DNA from 3 places in the Pseudoalteromonas sp. ND6B genome. Region 2 is predicted to be linked to each of the others. Evidence: predicted binding sites of a transcription regulator. Region 2 holds the regulator's gene; each other region holds the start of a gene.
What was found. The regulator LexA, encoded in region 2, represses DNA repair genes until DNA is damaged. The targets are predictions, from matches to a motif close to TACTGTATNNNNATACAGTA.
Positions count from the first base shown of each region.

Region 1: the regulator LexA is predicted to act here: its motif matches at 4,664-4,683, upstream of ruvC (crossover junction endodeoxyribonuclease RuvC).
Region 3: the regulator LexA is predicted to act here: its motif matches at 4,256-4,275, upstream of ND6B_RS06575 (exonuclease domain-containing protein).

Region 1 covers NZ_JQFL01000004.1:1,256-7,641, forward strand. The annotation lists one part of gene ND6B_RS17050 (IS3 family transposase) at 1-15, shown strand, start outside; tRNA gene ND6B_RS17045 (tRNA-Pro) at 579-655, opposite strand; gene ND6B_RS17040 (arylesterase) at 772-1,395, opposite strand; gene ND6B_RS17035 (ABC transporter ATP-binding protein) at 1,396-2,109, shown strand; gene ND6B_RS17030 (ABC transporter permease) at 2,099-4,600, shown strand; gene ruvC (crossover junction endodeoxyribonuclease RuvC) at 4,733-5,257, shown strand; gene ruvA (Holliday junction branch migration protein RuvA) at 5,260-5,877, shown strand; gene ruvB (Holliday junction branch migration DNA helicase RuvB) at 5,885-6,386, shown strand, end outside.
Region 2 covers NZ_JQFL01000013.1:69,880-76,265, reverse strand. The annotation lists gene norR (nitric oxide reductase transcriptional regulator NorR) at 1-353, opposite strand, end outside; gene hmpA (NO-inducible flavohemoprotein) at 519-1,700, shown strand; gene ND6B_RS15370 (endonuclease) at 1,740-2,393, opposite strand; gene ND6B_RS15375 (hypothetical protein) at 2,646-3,026, shown strand; gene ND6B_RS15380 (PaaI family thioesterase) at 3,056-3,499, opposite strand; gene lexA (transcriptional repressor LexA) at 3,698-4,315, shown strand; gene coxB (cytochrome c oxidase subunit II) at 4,809-5,951, shown strand; gene ctaD (cytochrome c oxidase subunit I) at 5,951-6,386, shown strand, end outside.
Region 3 covers NZ_JQFL01000057.1:48,211-54,596, reverse strand. The annotation lists gene ND6B_RS06560 (histone deacetylase family protein) at 1-848, shown strand, start outside; gene ND6B_RS06565 (late competence development ComFB family protein) at 899-1,171, shown strand; gene ND6B_RS19975 (YbaM family protein) at 1,164-1,316, shown strand; gene ND6B_RS06570 (sel1 repeat family protein) at 1,319-1,846, opposite strand; gene ND6B_RS06575 (exonuclease domain-containing protein) at 2,087-4,243, opposite strand; gene ND6B_RS06580 (sugar porter family MFS transporter) at 4,730-6,154, shown strand; gene ND6B_RS20400 (hypothetical protein) at 6,357-6,386, shown strand, end outside.

The DNA.
Region 1 (6,386 bases), on a different contig from region 2:
GGTAAAGTGGCCTGACTTAAACAAACTGGTCTCCGATGAACTCGGGGCGATTCAAAGTTATGCTGTATATTAATACTGCGCTCTTGTTGACCTCTATTAAGAGGAACCTTACACACCAGCGTTTGATAAATGCCTGTCTAAAAGTGGGTGTTTTGATAGTCCGACAAGTACGGATAAGGCGGTCTAAATGACCGCCCGTTACTTATTTTAAATATACCTCAATAACTTCAGCCCTGAAATGCCCCATTTCTTGCGAAACGGTCTCAAAGCCAAAGTAAACCAAAGGGGTCAAATCTTGACTTCAGACATCATAATTATTGAGTGCCTGCCCACAGCTGCAATATCAACGAACTCAAACCAATACATCAATAATTAAAGCAGTTACGTGCTTCTTTATTATTTGAAAAGTATTTAAGTGTGGCGTCACATAATCTCAATACCTCTGAAATCAAAAAGCAGGAAAACAGCTAATAAATTGGTTGGTGCGATAAATGTGCGATATTTTTTATTATTAAATTAGCTAGTACGAAAGGAAAATGGTTTTTATTGGATGAAACTGAATTCTGAAGAGTTTTAAATGGTCGGTATGGAGAGATTCGAACTCTCGACCCCTGCCACCCCATGACAGTGCGCTACCAAGCTGCGCCACATACCGACTTCGACTGCAATAGTACGTGTATTTTTAAAAAAATCAATAAGCATTTGTTTGTTTGGATGTTTATTGCGCAAGCGTTTAATATTAAGCGCTTGCGCCAGAAGTTTTACACGGCTTTACTCTTTATTTAACCACTGGTTGATCGTGTTATACATTTCATCTCGTAGTATTGGTTGCGCAGTTTTGTTAGGGTGTAAGTTATCGTTTTGCATTAGCTCGCTTTTGCCTGCTACTTTAAGTACAAAAAACGGCATTAAATACGAGCCTGTGGCTTTGCTAACACTGGCAAAACTATCGGTGAACATTTTACTGTAACGTGGGCCATAGTTAGGTGGAATATAAATTTCCATTAGCGCGGTTTGTGCATCTATTGCTTGGCTTTTTTCAATTAGAGCGGTCAAGTTGTCTTGCATTTTAGTAACTGGAAAACCGCGTAGACCGTCATTAGCGCCAAGCTCTATGAGCACATGAGTTGGTTGATATTGCTCAAGCAATGCATCAAGTCTGCGCAGGGCGCCACCAGTGGTTTCACCGCTAATACTGGCATTAACTAAATTGATATTACGTTGCTCGGCATCGTATTTATCTTGTAACAATTGCACCCAGCCTTGTTCTTGTTTTAAGCCATAGGCTGCGCTTAAACTGTCACCAAGTATTAAAATCGTGTTGTTAGCTGCCGCAGTAAGCGGGTTAATAACTAAAAATAAAATAAATACAAAACGTAGGATTGAATGAGTCATATGTCAGCGCTTTCTCAATTAAATATAATTCAAGTAAATGGTTTGTCTAAAGTTGTATCTACCCTTGAAGGTGAGTTGTCCATCCTCAGCGACATCAGCTTTAATGTCAAGCACGGTGAGTCTGTTGCTGTTGTTGGCACGTCGGGCTCAGGTAAATCCACTTTATTAAGTTTATTAGCAGGGCTTGATACGGCAAGCAGCGGCGAAGTAATGTTAGATGGGGAGCCGCTGCACGAATTAGACGAAGAAGCGCGGGCCGCACTCAGAGCTGCAAAAGTTGGCTTTGTGTTTCAGTCTTTTATGTTGGTACAAAGTTTAACTGCACTTGAAAACGTGATGCTACCGGCAGAGCTTGCAGGTAAAGAAGACGCCAAAGAACAAGCGCTCGCTTTGCTTGAAAAAGTAGGCTTAAGCCATCGGGTTGATCATTACCCGTCGCAGTTATCTGGTGGTGAGCAACAACGTGTTGCGATTGCCCGTGCATTTGTTGGTTCACCAAAAATATTGTTTGCCGATGAGCCATCAGCTAACTTAGATAGCAAAAATGGCCATATGATTGAGTCGTTATTATTTGATTTAAATAAGCAAAACGGTACAACCCTCATTTTAGTCACTCACGATGAAGCCTTAGCGCAAAAATGTGAACGCATTATTCAAATAGAGGCGGGGGAGCTGGTAAAAAATTCAACAGAGGAAATGGCAAATGTGGGCTAAATTAGCGCTTAAACTATTTTCTCGTGAGTTTCGCCGTGGTGAACTAACCGTAATAAGTGCTGCCATTGCACTGGCGGTATTAACCGTGCTTACTTTATCTATGGTAACTGAGCGAATTGCAGAAAGTATTGCGCAAAAAAGCAGTGCATTTATAGCAGCAGATCGTGTTCTTGCCAGCAACCACGCCATAGATACCGCCTTTATAACCAAAGCAGAACAACAAAACTTACAAACTGCACAAATGGTGTACTTTGACACTATGCTGTTTGCAAACGATCAAATGCAGTTTAGCTCGGTAAAGGCGGCATCAAACAGTTACCCGCTTAAAGGCCAATTGAAAGTTAAGTCGGGTTTGAATGCTCAAACTGAGGTTGCACCCGGTGCGCCAAGCCCTGGTAACGTATGGTTAAGTGAGTCAGTTTTTTATAGCTTAAACATAAACGTAGGCGACCAAGTTGAATTAGGTGCCGCGTTATTTAATGTTGAAAAGGTGATTGTAGAAGAACCCGATGCGCCATTTAATGTGTTCTCTAGTAGCCGTAGGGTGCTCATAAACATAGATGATGTGGCAAAAACCGAAGTAATACAGCCAGGCAGTCGTGTATTTTACCGCCAGTTATATGCAGGTGATGAAAACGACATCAATAGTTTTTACGATTGGTTAAAGCCGCAACTCAAAGAAAACCAAAACTGGTATGGTGTAAAAGACCGCCAGTCTCCTATTTCAAACAGTTTAAACAGAGCCGAAAGCTTTTTATTGTTAGCAGGTTTACTGGGCATTATTTTAGCTGCAGTAGCCATTGCGGTGTCAGCTAAACGTTATTGTGAGCGCCAATACGACCCTGTCGCAATGATGAAAACTTTAGGCGGCAGCCGCGATATAATCCGCAAAATTTACCTTATGCACTTATTAATGGTGTGTACCATGGCGGTAGTTGTTGGCCTTGCTATTGGTTACGGCTTACAAGAAGTTGCAACTGGTTACCTTGCAAAAAGCATGGGAACCGAACTGCCTATGGCAGGGTTTAAACCGTGGTTAGTGGCCATTAGCACCGGGGTTATTTGTGCGGTTATGTTTTCTATTAAGCCATTGTTAGATTTATTTGATATTCCACCACTTAGAGTGCTTCGCCGTAATTTAGGCGATCGCCTTGCGGTAAGTAAAATCCATTTAGGACTTAGCGCCTTAACGGTATTTTTATTAATGTGGTTATTTAGTAACAATATTAAAATTACCCTTATTTTATTTGCCTCAACGCTTGCGCTTATTTTAGTGTTGTTTTTAATTTCTAAATTGATATTTGGCGGGGGTCGCAAGCTTGGCTTAAAGCCAGGTAACAGCTGGTCGTTGGCTATTGCGTCTATTCAAAAACGTGCCAACGTTAACGCGGTGCAGCTAATCAGTTTTTCGCTAGCGATTAAATTACTGTTGTTTTTAATTGTGCTAAAAAACGACATTATTTCGGATTGGCAGTCTCAGTTACCAAGCGATGCACCTAATGCCTTTTTGGTTAATATTACGCAAAATGAGCTGGATCCGGTAAATGAATACTTAGCGCAAAAAGGCATTCAAGTGTCGGAGTTTTACCCAACGATTCGTGGCCGCGTGAATGCAGTAAATGGCGAAGCAGTAGCACGTGAAGTGTCATTGCAAGACAACGAGAAAAAAGACGAAGAAGCCCGCTCAGGCATTGGCCGCGAGCTTAACTTAACTTGGCTTGACGAAGTCCCTTCACAAAATGACATTATCGATGGCCAGTGGTTTGGCGATGACGCAGTAGCTGAGGCCTCACTTGAAGAGTCGATGATGAAGCGCCTTGATGTGAAAATGGGCGATACCCTCACGTTTTTAATTGGTGCCCAGTCGTTCGACGCTAAAATTACCAGTGTACGTAAAGTTAATTGGGCTACGCTTAAACCTAACTTTTTCATTATTTTAAGCCCTGATGTGTTGAGCAGCTTTCCGGCCACGTATATTTCATCAGTACGTATTGAGCCTGAGCAAAAGCGCGACTTTAGCCAGCTATTGCGGGCATATCCCACTATTACAGCGATTGATGTAGACAACTTTGTTAAACAAATTCAATCGACTATTGAGCAAGTGTCGTTAGCTATTGGTTTTGTACTGGCTATAGTGGTGTTGTGTGGCGCGTTGGTACTTATATCGCAGGTGCAAGCGAGCTTAGGTGAGCGGATGCAAGAAATTGTGATACTGCGTACGTTAGGTGCTAAAAGCCGATTAATCAAAAATGCCACCTTGTATGAGTTTTTATTACTGGGCGGTTTAGCCGGACTGGTGGCTGCATTTTTCAGCGACATTGCGTTATTGATTGTTCAGCAGCAAATGTTTGATTTAGCGGGTAAGCTGCATCCTAACATTTGGATTATAGGCCCCGTTGCTGGCGGCGTGTTTGTAGCAGGATTAGGCTATTTTATGATTGCCCGTACGCTTAAACAAAATACCCAAGGCTTAGTACGCGCATTGGCGTAAACTTTCCAGCCAAATAGCGTTTAAATGCCTACTTTTTAAGTAGGCATTTTTGTTTTTGCTTTGTACTGGTAATTTATACAGTGCTCTGGCATTATTAGCACTATTAATAAATAACAATAATGAGAGTGCTGTTTGGCCATAATTTTAGGGATCGATCCGGGCTCGCGTTTAACGGGTTACGGTGTGGTTGCGCATCAAGGTGCCAAGTTTACATACTTAGGCAGTGGCTGTATTAAATTAGCCGATCATGACTTTCCCACCCGACTTAAAATGATTTACCAGGGCATTACGCAACTTATAGAGCAATTTTCGCCTGAAACATTTGCTATAGAAAAAGTATTTATGGCGCATAACCCTGATTCTGCTTTAAAGCTAGGTCAAGCCCGTGGTGCTGCGATTGTCGGTGCCTCTATGGCCGACTTACCGGTTTTTGAATACTCAGCACGGCAAATAAAGCAAGCCGTTGTGGGTAACGGTGGGGCAGATAAATCGCAAGTTCAACATATGGTTAAAAACATACTTAAACTGCCAGGTACGCCGCAAGCCGATGCGGCGGATGCGCTTGCAATTGCAATTTGCCATGCCCACTCTGAACAAAATTTAATAAAACTAGCGGGTAGCGCAAGCAAAACCGTTAGAGGACGTCTAAGGAAATAACAATGATAGGTCGCTTAAACGGCGTGTTAGTTGAAAAACAGCCCCCAGAAATACTATTAGAAGTGAGCGGCGTTGGCTACGAAGTACAAATGCCAATGACCTGTTTTTACGATTTGCCTAAAGTAGGCGACAACGCCATTGTGTACACTCATTTTGTAGTACGCGAAGACGCACAGTTATTGTTTGGCTTTAATAATAAAACCGAACGTGCGTTATTTAGAGAGCTGTTAAAAGCCAATGGAGTAGGGCCTAAATTAGGCTTAGCCATTTTGTCGGGCATGTCGGCGCAGCAGTTTGTAAGTTGTGTAAATAATGAAGATGCCACTGCCTTGGTTAAATTGCCAGGGGTGGGCAAAAAGACCGCAGAGCGCTTAGTGCTCGAAATGAAAGACAGATTAAAAAATTGGGGTAATGACTTATTTACCCCATTTAGCGATAGCGCCGTAATAGAGCCTGCGAGCGATGCAACTATAGCCAATAATGCGGCCGATGATGCGGTTTCGGCGTTAGTGGCGCTCGGTTATAAATTGCCACAAGCGCAAAAAGCAGTAAAATCAGTAAGCAAACCCGATATGTCGACTGAGGTTCTAATTAAAGAATCTTTGAAATCAATGCTGTGAGTAAATTATGATCGAAGCTGATCGCTTAGTAGATGCTGCTGAAAAAACCAACGAAGACACCATAGACCGTGCTATTAGGCCTAAGTTATTGGCCGACTATCGTGGTCAGCCGCATGTTAAGCAACAAATGGAAATATTTATTGAAGCTGCGCGCAGTCGTAGCGAAGCGTTGGATCACTTATTGATATTTGGCCCACCAGGCTTAGGTAAAACCACGCTTGCTAATATTGTGGCGAACGAATTAAACGTAAATATTAAAACCACGTCTGGGCCTGTGCTTGAAAAAGCGGGCGATTTAGCCGCATTGCTCACTAACCTTGAAGAGGGTGATGTACTGTTTATTGATGAAATTCACCGTTTGAGCCCGCAAGTTGAAGAAATACTCTACCCGGCAATGGAAGATTACCAGCTCGATATTATGATAGGTGAAGGCCCTGCTGCGCGTTCTATTAAGCTTGATTTACCCGCATTTACACTCATTGGTGCAACTACCCGTGCGGGATCATTAA
Region 2 (6,386 bases):
AGGGGTAACCCTAAGCAGGCATGCACTGGAATATCACCGGTTTTAGCCAGTAGTAGCCCGTCGTATGGATCAGGTAGTGGACAGTCATGTGCAAATTGCAGAGCCAAACGACTACTGCAGATGGCTTTAAGGCGAGGATGCTCCGCAATATCAAAACGTCGTCCTAGGCTATCGGGCATAAGGCCTTTAATGGCTAAGGGTTTTAATTGCTCACCTTGGCGAATCAATAATGCACTGGCATCGCTGGGAATAACACGTTCAACCGTGGCTAAAAGTTGCTCAAAACTGTGAGCATGTAACGTACTTTGCGCAAGTTCTAATGCAACTTGCGTCAGGTTGAATTGTTGGTTCATGTCAAAATGACCTGTTAGTGTATTTTTACAGGTTTTATAGTAGGTCATAAAGACTCATCTTGTAAAGCGAGTTAATTTAACCTGTTGAATATTATAGGTTTAATTAGTTGGCACGCTCTGTGTAATGCTAAATGCAAGCAGTTAGTTATTACATAGGAAATAAACATGTTATCCGATAAAACCATACAAATAGTTAAAAGCACGGTGCCATTGCTTGCAGAGGCAGGTACGGTCGTAACCGATCATTTTTACAAGCGCATGTTTAGTCATAATCCCGAACTTAAACATATTTTTAATATGACTAATCAAGAAACGGGTCGTCAGCAATTTGCATTATTTAATGCATTGGCTGCGTACGCGCAAAATATTGATAATTTAGCCGTGTTAAAAGAGGCGCTAGCGCGAATTAATCATAAGCATACCAGCTTAAATATTTTACCTGAGCATTATCCTATTGTGGGCGCACATTTAATCGGTACGTTAAAAGAGCTTATTCCTGAGCAGTTTACTGCCGATGTTGAATATGCGTGGCGCGAAGCCTACGGTGTACTTGCTGATATTTGTATTACCGAAGAAGCGGCATTGTATGCGCACAGTAAAAACAACCATGGTGGCTGGGCAGGCACGCGCCAGTTTGAAATTACTGATAAACATATTGAATCTGAATTCGTAACTAGTTTTACGCTGACACCTGTGGATGGTAAAGCAGTTATTACCTACAAGCCAGGACAGTACATTGGCATTAAAGTTAAGCCTGAGGGCGCAGAATATGAAGAGATCCGCCAGTATTCTATTTCGCAAAAGAGCAATGCTAAAAACTATCGTATTAGCGTTAAAAAAGAGTGCCAACCAAAGCCTGGCGTGGTGTCTAATTATTTACACTCACTAGAGCAAGGCGCACGAGTAGAGTTATACCCGCCAGCGGGAGATTTCATTTTAAAAAATGAGGCAACTCCAGTGGTACTTATTTCAGCAGGCGTTGGCCAAACCCCGATGATGGCGATGCTGCAAACGCTACTTAGTGGTGATAAAAATCAAGCGATTAGTTATTTGCACGCGTGTGAAAACAGCCGCGAATTTTCATTTAAAGGGTATTTAGCGCAGCAAACGGCAATGCATCCACAGCTAAAAACATTTACTTGGTTTAATCAAGGTGGCGAGGAGTGTGATTTCACTGGGCTAATGGATTTATCGGTGCTTGAGGCATCATTACCTATTAGCGAAGGGGCATTTTATTTGTGTGGACCAGCATCATTTATGGCTTACGTAAAAGGCCAGCTACTTGATTTAGGTGTGCAAAGCTCAAACATTCACTACGAAATATTTGGACCACACCAAGCGTTATAGGTTAATTAAAAGCGTGTGTTACACGCTTTTAATTTAAACTTACAGCTTTTTACTATTTGTGTTAGCAGCATAAGCTTGTTGTTGCCAAGCATTAAATAGCTTTTGTTGTTTAGCTGAAATTTTTAAACCATACGTTTTTTGCATGTAAGCGTACGCATCGGCAATGCGTTTACGTGCATGAACAGGCGGTTCAACAACACGTTGTTTAAAATTAACTTTAACCTCACAGCGACCATATTGCGTCGCGTTTTGGGCTAACATGCCAAAGCGGTAGTTTGAGCGATCGGCGTTAATTTCACCAATTGCAGGGGCTAAATTGTTTATATCGGCTTCCATCAAGCGAAACTTAGCGCTAACTTTGCGGCAGTTTTTACGCCCACCATCTTGCCAACATTGTAACTGGTGACCAAATTCCCATGCAGGGACAATATGTTCCCATTCAATTCGCAGGGCACGTTGATTTACTTTGCCTGAGCGGGTTAGTGTGTTGCGAGGCACGTAGCCACAATGGGTAGGGTCGGGTACCAACTTTTTGCCTTGTTTTTTTATATCGCAACCACAATAAATACTTTTAGCGTTTTCGGGAAGGGTATTAATTAAGTGCTTTTTGGCACTCGAAAACCGCGTAAATTGTTCGCCCATTGCTGAAAAACAAGCACAGCAAGCCAACAAAGCTAAAATAAACCGAATCATATCCATCACATACGTGAACTACAGGAGCGGCTAGTTTAAGGCCTAGAATAAAAAAGTAAACTGCCGCCGGCATGCTTTAATTTTAATTTGCGTATTTTGTGTAGGGCGTTTTTTAGGAGTAAATAGTGGGCAATATTCAGAGGCTAACGCTAAAAACGCGTTAATGCAGTGATTCCTGCGTTGTTGATTTGGTATAACGGTAAAACTGCGTTAAAGTTTGCAATGAGATTAATAGAGGGTAAAAACGAGATAATGTCGGAAATTCAATTTTTAAATGTAGATCTAGAGCTTGAGTCAAAGCAAGATATTAGCGTATTAGTTGCTGATTTAAAAAAGGTCGCAACTATTTTACATTATGATAAAGACGAATACCGTCAACTTGCTCGCATTGAGGTTGCAGGTGAAATAACCACGCCAGATAAAGCGATTAATCACTTGTGTGAGTTAATCGAGTCGTGTTCACGCAATGCATTAAAGCAATGGTTGAGTTGTTCACGCAGAACTTTCGATATTGGGTTTGAGTCTGGCACTTCGCCAAAATGCTTTAACCAAGCCTTACATGCAGATACCTTGTTACGTATATCTGCAATTGGTGCAGGCGTAGAAATTACTATTTACCCTTTCGAAAAGTAATTTAATTTCAACCTTGGTTAATTGACTTACTAGCCTTTTCGCTCTACTACGGCTGCGGTCATACGTGATACGCAGCAAAGCTCATTGCGGCTATTGGTTATTTTAATATCCCAAACCGAGCTGCGCTTGCCGATATGATAAGCTCTCGCTGTGGCCGTTAATGTGCCATTGCGTGATGCCTTTAAATGACTTGCACTGATCTCTTGGCCAACACAATAAAACCGATTGAAATCAACCACAAAATTAGCGGCATAACTTGCTACTGTTTCAGCAAGCACCACATTTGCACCACCATGAACGATACCCATAGGGTTATGATGCTCTGGAATTGCCGGCATAGTTGCCACTAAGTAGTCATCACCAATTTCACTGATTTCTATTCCCATGGTTTTCATGAGTGTCCCTTGGCCTGTAATACCTTGATCTAATTGCTTACAAAACTCTAATGTAATCGGTTGATGCCAAATACTCATGCTAGCTCCTTGGATAAGTAATTGAGAATTAAAATTTATTAATATGATAATGCGTTGCTAATAATTACATTTATCACCCTGCTTTTAAAGTAGGTTATTGTTTGATGATAACGGCATATAAGGCATTAATTTATATTTGCGATTTTTAAATAACTGTATATACTCACAGTTAATTGTACTGTATGGAAAACCAGTTGTATGCGACCATTAACGAAACGCCAAGCGCAAATACTCGAACTCATTAAAGTGTTTATTAAAGACACTGGTATGCCTCCTACACGTGCCGAAATTGCACAAACACTGGGTTTTAAAAGTGCGAATGCTGCAGAAGAACACTTAAAAGCACTGGCCAAAAAAGGTGTGATTAAAATGAAGCCAGGCGCGAGTCGGGGCATTCAGCTTGTTGAAGAAGAGGAGCCAGAGCAGTTAGGCTTACCTTTAATTGGCAGGGTGGCTGCCGGTGAGCCTATATTGGCGCAACAGCATGTAGAAAGCCACTGTAAAATTGACCCTTTAATGTTTAAACCTGCGGCCGATTTTTTATTGCGTGTTAACGGTATGAGTATGAAAGACATTGGTATTATGGATGGTGATTTACTTGCTGTGCATAAAACCCAAGTTGCCGAAAATGGACAAGTTATTGTTGCCCGTGTTGACGACGATGTAACCGTGAAGCGTTTAGAAAAAGCGGGCAGAAAAGTACTCTTACATGCTGAAAATGATGAGTTTTCAGCTATTGAGGTCGATTTAGAAAATGAGTCGTTCAATATTGAAGGCTTAGCGGTAGGTGTTATTCGTAACGCTGACTGGATGTAGTATTAAAGCATAATTTAGCGCTTAATAGTGATTAGGCGCTGGGTTTGTTAGCAGCACAATGTCTAACTTATCAAATGTATGACTATATGTTGTTAAGTGCTTCTCCTATCATAAATAAAATCACTAAATACTTTATAAATAAACAAATTTACTCTGCTTTTTTAAGTTAACAATTTTTTATATTTCTATCCTGTAATTTCAATACACCCCTTACTAAACCTGACTCTTAGATTAATTGCCTGACTAGTTGCTATTTTTTTAGCTGCGCATTTTAAAAAATACACCTTGTTTATTTTTCATACTCACCTTGCTTATTGTTTATTTTTTAACTAGTTATTAAAGAGCTGGAATAAAAATAACTCACAGCTTAGTCGTTTTGAGAACACACATTTACTAAATCCAGCACCCTTATAAAAAATAAAAATAACGAATAGGCGTTTAAGCCGTATGCCTCTTCGCTTTGCGTCAGCAATAGCATCAAAGGAGCCGTCACATGGGTAAGCTGAGTTCTTCCTTGTGGCTTATATTGTTTGTTTTTTCGCAGAATGTGCTTGCTAATAGCCAATATAATATGCGTAAAGGCGTAACCGATATAAGTAATAATGTATACCAACTGCACATGACTATTTTTTTAATATGTTGTGTGATTGGGGTGATCGTGTTTGCCATTATGTTTTGGGCACTCATTCATCATCGCAAATCTAAAGGGGCTGTCCCTGCCCAATTCCATGAAAGCACCAAAGTAGAAATACTGTGGACTGCGATCCCTTTTGTCATATTAATTGTTATGGCCATTCCTGCGACTAAAACCTTAATTGCCATGGAGGATGCCAGCAAAGCTGATCTCACCATTAAAATTACAGGCTCACAGTGGAAGTGGCATTACGAGTATATGGGGGAGGACGTTGAGTTTTATTCCATGCTAGCTACACCTCAAAATGAAATAACCAACCTTGCTGATAAAAACCCGAATTATTTACTCGAGGTCGATAAACCGCTGGTACTACCAATTAATCAAAAAGTACGTTTTTTAATGACTTCAGATGATGTTATTCACTCATGGTGGGTGCCTGACTTTGCCGTTAAAAAAGATGCAAACCCTGGGTTTATTAATGAAACATGGACCAATATTAATGAGGTTGGTACTTACCGTGGGCAGTGTGCAGAGCTTTGCGGTAAAGATCATGGTTTTATGCCTGTTGTGGTAGAAGCTAAAACTGAAGAAGACTTCAAAACGTGGTTAGCAGAGGCTAAACAAGCCAAGCAAAAAGCAGCTGCAGCAGACGCTGCGTTATTAGACCAAGTTGTACCAAAAGAAGAGCTGATGGCGCTTGGTGAGCAGGTTTATATGGCGAGCTGCGCGGCGTGCCATCAGCCAACAGGATTAGGCTTGCCGGGTGTTTTTCCGGCTCTTAAAGGCAGCCCAATAGTCATAGGTGATATCAAAGGGCATATAGATATTTTGCTCCACGGTAAACCAGGTACGGCTATGCAGTCTTTCGCAAAGCAATTATCAATCAAGCAAATAGCAGCTGTTATTACCTATAAACGCAACGCGTGGGGTAATGACACTGGTGATGTAATTCAACCGAGCGAGATACAAGCGGCACTGGATGCTGATGGGGAGGCTAAATAATGAGTAGCATTGCAGAACAACCTAATACCAATGAGGCTCATCATGCCCATCAACCTGCCACAGGCTTTAAGCGCTGGTTATTTACAACCAACCATAAAGATATAGGTAGCTTATATTTAATTTTTTCACTCACCATGTTTTTAATTGGTGGGGCAATGGCGATGGTTATTCGAGCTGAGTTATTTCAGCCGGGCCTACAACTGGTTGATCCTCACTTTTTTAATCAAATGACCACAGTGCATGGTTTAATAATGGTGTTTGGTGCGGTTATGCCAGCCTTTACCGGCTTGGCAAACTGGATGATCCCGCTAATGATTGGTGCGCCAGATATGGCCTTACCGAGAATGAATAACTGGAGCTTTTGGATTTTACCGTTTGCGTTTTTAATCCTATTAGCTTCATTATTTATGCCTGGTGGTGGCCCTGCATTTGGTT
Region 3 (6,386 bases), on a different contig from region 2:
TACCTGACCGCCATCGATTTCCAATAAAAAAGTATCAGCAGCTTAAGCATGAAATAGAGCGTTTAGGCTACACCCAATTTATATCGCCTTCGCCAGCAACAACAGCGCAATTGAAATTGTGTCATAGCTCAGAGTACATCGCTGATTTTTTAAATGGCTCGTTAACTGACAAAGCAGTTAAAAAAATGGGGTTTCCGCACTCACCTGAACTAGTCGAGCGAACCCTTTATTCTGTTGGTGCCAGTATTCAAGCAGCTGAGAATGCACTGCAAACCGGCTTAGCGGTTAATTTAAGTGGCGGTTATCATCATGCTTATAACAATTACGGCAGTGGTTTTTGTATTTTTAATGATTTAGCCATTGCTGCAGCCCACCTTATTGCAACGGAGCAAGCCGACACCGTATTAATATTTGATTGTGACGTGCATCAAGGTGACGGTACCGCGCAAATAACCCAGCACCATGAGCAGATAATTAGCTGCTCAATTCACTGTGAACAAAACTTTCCTCGGCAAAAACAGCACTCAAACTACGACTTTGCCTTGCCAGCAAACACCATAGATGCAGAGTATTTAACAACACTAGAGCAAGCTCTCGAGTTATGTGTTCGTCTCCACCAGCCCGATATTATTTTATATAATGCCGGCGCCGATATTTATACCAAAGACGAACTTGGCTTATTTGATGTTTCTTTGGCTGGCGTATACGCGCGTGACTTTGCCGTTCTTAACTTTTGTAAGCAGCGAAACATCCCGCTTATGTGCGCTTTAGGTGGTGGTTATCAGCGTAACATCAATGATTTAGTCAGTGTTCATAAACAACTATTTAAAGCGGCTCTCGATTTATAACAATCCTTGGTATAGACTCAACAAAGACAATAAAAAAGAGTAGCAGGAATATGCGATTAGATGACGATATACACAACTTTTACGAAAAACTCGTTTTAGAAGAAATAGAAAAACGTAAACTTAATGAGCGTTACAACGACGATGTAATGGCTGACTTTTGCTGTACAGTGCTCAATCAGTTACCCCCACGTTATATTCGATACGATGTAGACATGGCGTTTTATTTAACTCAAACAGATCGTTTAGATATGCAGCAGCGCGTTGAACTTGCCATTAACTTTGCGATTGATCAGATTGCTAAAAAGAAAGATATTAATGAGTAACCCGCTAGAAGACGCCCCTACACACGTAAAACTGGCTGTTGATTTAATTATGATATTAGAGCAACACGACGTAGAGCCCGAAGAAGTATTAAAAGCGCTCGATATCGTAAAAAGTGACTTTGAGAAAAAGCTAGTTAGTAACTAGCTTTACTCTATTGTTTGTATTTCATGAACGGTGACAATACCATCGTGTTTATTACAATCAATTTTAATTTCGCCGAATGTTCGTCTCGGTGATGTTGACCTACGGCAGGTCATGTTTTGAGCTTTAACACCAAACTGCTCAATATAAACTGCAACAATTGCATCTATTTCTTGCTTCTCGTGTGTTGTCGCAGCAGTATAAAAAGTATCATATTGTTGTGACCAATTTTCAACGCCTGCTTCTGCAGCAACACCCAACCACCCCATACCAAGCTTAGTTGATTGCTCTAAATATTGCCCTTTTAAAAACATAAACGCTAGGGTGTATTGTGCACTTTTATAGCCCAATGCAGCGGGCTCTTCTAAATAGTTAAAAGCCTCTTCAAACTCCCCTTTTCTGTATGCCTTAACACCATTATATTCTTTTTTCTTCATGGTATTATCGCTGTAAAGACTGACTGGTGACGAATTGCAGCCAGTTATTAAAGCCACCAATACGAGCAAAGTGGCACTCAATCGTTGATGATTCATTATTATCCTTAATTTATTATTTTTTTTGCTCAGAAACATAACCACTTTTAAAGCATCTGCCCTAAAACCTGTTAACATAAATTTAATATTATCATGGGATTGCAAAGCTTACAGCGATTATTTTTATAAGCGCAGTTTTAATCGCCCATTAAAAATAGATAAACCTATTTTTTTAATACCCTGTATTTATACACAAGGTACTTTACTTTACGCACAATGCATTTAACTGACGTAAATCTATCACTGACTGTCCGTTTGCTGAACCAGTAATAATAACTGCGCGGCCGCTTTGGCATCGTCTAATGCACGGTGATGATTGGTTAAGTCTAAATTAAAGTGTGCCGATAAATTACCGAGTGAGTATGACTTTAATCCCTTAAATGCTTTGCGTGATTCAACGACTGTACACAGTTTCGGCATTTTAAAATTAATTCCTATCCTCTCAAGCTCTTTTTTAATAAAGCCATAATCAAAATTAACATTATGCGCCACAAAAATACTACCCGAAATTTTATCCAATAAAGTCGAAGCAATGTCGCTAAATATAGGCGCATCACTTACCATGGCGTCGTTAATACTGGTTAGTTTGGTAATAAAACGAGGGATGGGTCGCTCTGGGTTTATCAATGTGGTCCATGTATCAACTATTTCGCCCTGCTTTACTTTAACAATACCAATTTCGGTAATGCGGTTACCGCCTTTGAGGCCTCCTGTAGTTTCAATATCTACCACACTATAAATACGGTTAGGGTCTACATACCACTTCACCGCTGCAATATTGACTTTAAAACCACTGTTTTTTAAATTATCGATGCTCACTAGCTGGTTTCTTTTAAGCTTGTCTCCGGGCGCTTTTACCTCTTCAAAATGAACTGCGCTGTTATCAACAATCATTAAATCGGGGTAACCATCTTTTAATTGTCGGTAGTTTTTTGCCATGTTTTTTAAATGGCTTAATAGCGCATTTATCGGGCTGTTTAAAATAAGCTTCTCTAATGGCTTTAATACATCTTTGTGCCATCTAAATAAGCCATTTGGTTGCTCATAATACTTCGCTGCATGGTTACACACTAAACGCAGCAATTTTTGGGTACTATTACACGCAGCCAGCCGCGCCTCTACTTGCGAGGATTGATTTAAATAAAATGTATCTGTTTTTAAGGCTTGCGGGTAAATATCAAACTCATTGCAGGGTGGGGTTGGGGTTTCAATAAAAAGTTCCTGCCAAAAAACCAGCGCAAATAAGCTTTGCCACAAGGTATTCTCAGTATAAAAAACCTGCTTGCCTTGACGAGTGTAGTGATCACTTACACCTAACTCAACATCGCCACGGTAAAGTTCATCAACTTCTATAATACAGCGTGTACTGGCTAACATTTCACTAAGCCGTGAGCGTGTTTGCTTGTTAAATTTGCGCATTAAAAAGTCATCCGCAAAGTACAGTAACTCATCGGTGAGCGGATTTTCTATAATTTTCTCAAGTTGCGCCTTTACCCATTCTTTATTACCTAAACGGTATTGCTCTCTTATTTGAATTTCTAGGGCGTGCGCATCATCCTCGCAGGAATTAAGTACATCAAACGCTAATACAGGGTTAGTTTTTTTTAGTTGCTTATAAAGTATGACCAATAACTTATTCTTTAGCTCTCGAGCTACAACCCCTACTGCTAATTCATTTATTAATTGTTTTGCTAGCATCTCATTTTCATTGTCATCTTTCGCGTTTTTAACGGCTAACCGAAAACGGTTTAACACATAGTTAGATTGCGCTTCCTCAATTGAGTCAAAGCGAGACAAACTTTCATGATGTCCTTGCCTAACAGGAGTTACCCCTAAATCTCTTAGTACAAACCGGTTTTGATGATTAACATCACCGGCACTGAGCCTGCCAATATACAAAAATTCAAAATACTGGTAACACTCATCTCTATTATTGATCACATACTGATTATACAAATGCGAAAGACGCTCTGGCTTAGATTCAAAAAATGAAATAGCGACTTCAACTAAACAACTTTTAGCTGCACTTTTTTTAAATAATGGTGGCTGCTCTTGTTGAGATAACAACTCAATTAAGGCCGGCTTTGTTAGATGACTAAGCAGTTGCTTAGCGTCTGCTTGTGAGGGTTCACAGATTAACCCAGCTGTTTTTAAATTAAAAAGTGACTGATAAGGCGAAATAATCTCTTCATAATTTAATGACTGAGTTTGCACTAAATAAGGCTTACGAGAATAAATACGTGCTAGCATGCATTGGCTTTGCTCGTCGAGGGTGTTTATTTTATTAATAAATGTAATGTGCTTTTGCTCAAGTAAATGCATACATTTATCGCTCACAAAGCCTATTAGCTCTTTAAAATGTGCCAAATAATATTTTGCTGGTAACTCTTTTCTCATAAAAACCGCCAATACTGTATATAAAAACAGTATAATTATTTGAGCGCTTTTAGCAACCCAATTAGGAGTTAATAGCCTTTTAGAATTTAAATTGATTCAATCTCGGGCGCTTTAATTTCAGCGAGGTTTGTTACCTAATAAACTAAGTTAAAACCGAGCACCCTTTTTATACCCTGGCCCTTATCTTCACCTGTGTAGATAGCAGAACCCTTCAAGCAGTGCGTGTTTAAAATTAACGAAGCGTTAGTACCTATTTACGGGCATTCACATGGCAAAAGATCTATTTTGCTTAAAAACCAAACACACTGCTGAAACTTCAATCTCAAAAGATAAACAGACCCTCGCGCAACTCAATTAATTTATTTATGCATACGTATTACTATTGAAATATCTTTTTTAGCGTGATTACTCTGTGCTAAGGTTGCCCGCAAATTATTAGTGGTACTTTAACTTCATTACACATAATAAAAATTAGGATTGAACAACATGACAACACAGCATGCAACTAAAGGTGAGCAAAGCGCAGCGGCAAAGTGCTCACTTTTATACGTTATTTTTATATCGGCTGTTGCCGCCATTGGTGGCTTTTTATTTGGTTTTGATTCAGGCGTTATAAACGGCACTGTATCGGCGTTAGGTAATACATTTAACTCAAGCAGTGTAGCAACAGGGTTTAATGTTGCCTCTGTTTTACTTGGTTGTGCGCTGGGTGCTTTAGCTGCTGGCCCATTAGCTGACAAATTTGGCCGTCGCGCTATTATGATTGTCACTGCACTTATATTTGCTATCAGTGCATTTGGCTCTGGTATTGCTGATAGCTCAGCTGAGTTTATTTTTTACCGCTTATTTGGTGGATTAGGTATCGGTGCGGCATCTGTTTTAGCGCCTGCTTATATAGCAGAAGTTGCTCCTGCCAGCTTACGCGGTCGCTTAGCTACACTGCAGCAGCTTGCTATAGTTCTTGGTCTATTTGCTGCCTTTTTAAGTAACTACCTAATTGCTAATGCCGCAGGCGGTGCCGAGGGTATTTTACTGTTAGACTTAGCTGCATGGCGCTGGATGTTTTGGGCTGAACTGGTTCCTGCAGGCTTATTTTTGATTGGCGTACTTTTTATTCCTGAGTCACCGCGTTACTTAGTCGCACAAGGCAAGCTTAAACACGCTAAAACTGTATTTAATAAAATTTCAAACGATGATGCTGATGCGCAAATCAGTGACGTGAAGCAGTCTCTGCAAAGTGATAAAAAACCAAGTATTCGCGACTTATTTATTGATGGCAGTAAAAAAGTACACCCTATTGTTTGGGTGGGTGTAGCTTTATCAGTTTTCCAACAATTTGTTGGTATTAACGTGGTATTTTATTACGGTTCAGAACTTTGGCAAGCCGCTGGTTTTGATGAATCACAATCACTGTTTATAAACGTGCTTGCGGGTACCACTAATATTTTATCGACCTTTATAGCTATTGCTTTAGTCGATAAAGTAGGTCGTAAGCCACTATTATTGGTAGGTAGCATAGGTATGTTTATTAGTTTAAGTGCACTTACCTACACCTTTGGTAGCGCTGGACTTGATGAAGCGGGCAAGTTAGCACTTAGCGAAAATATGGGTACCTTTGCATTAATAATGGCTAACCTGTTTGTGGTATTTTTTGGCTTAAGCTGGGGCCCAATTGTGTGGGTACTGCTTGGTGAAATGTTTAATAACCGCATCCGTGGTGCAGCGCTTGCAGTTGCTGCTAGTGCGCAGTGGATAGCTAACTTTGCTATTACTATGACCTTCCCTATCATGCTAGGTAGTATTGGTTTAGCAGGCGCCTATGGCTTTTACACTCTCTCAGCGTTTATTAGTGTGTTCTTTGTGGTTAAATACATTAAAGAAACACGCGGCATGAAATTAGAGTCAATGTAATCACTTGGCTGGAGTAAAATAGCGCTTAATAATGCTGTTTTACTCCAGCGTATTTAACCCTCCTTTGTAAGCCCTTTCATTTACCTGTTCCTCATCCACAAACAATATGCTTTTTTAGTATATATAATCTTTTAAAGTTCTTTTTTGGAATATAAAAAGTTAGCTATTGTTCGCCAACTTTCTCTACTTAGTCTCAATTTAAATGAAAAAACAGTTACTCTCAGGCCTTGTT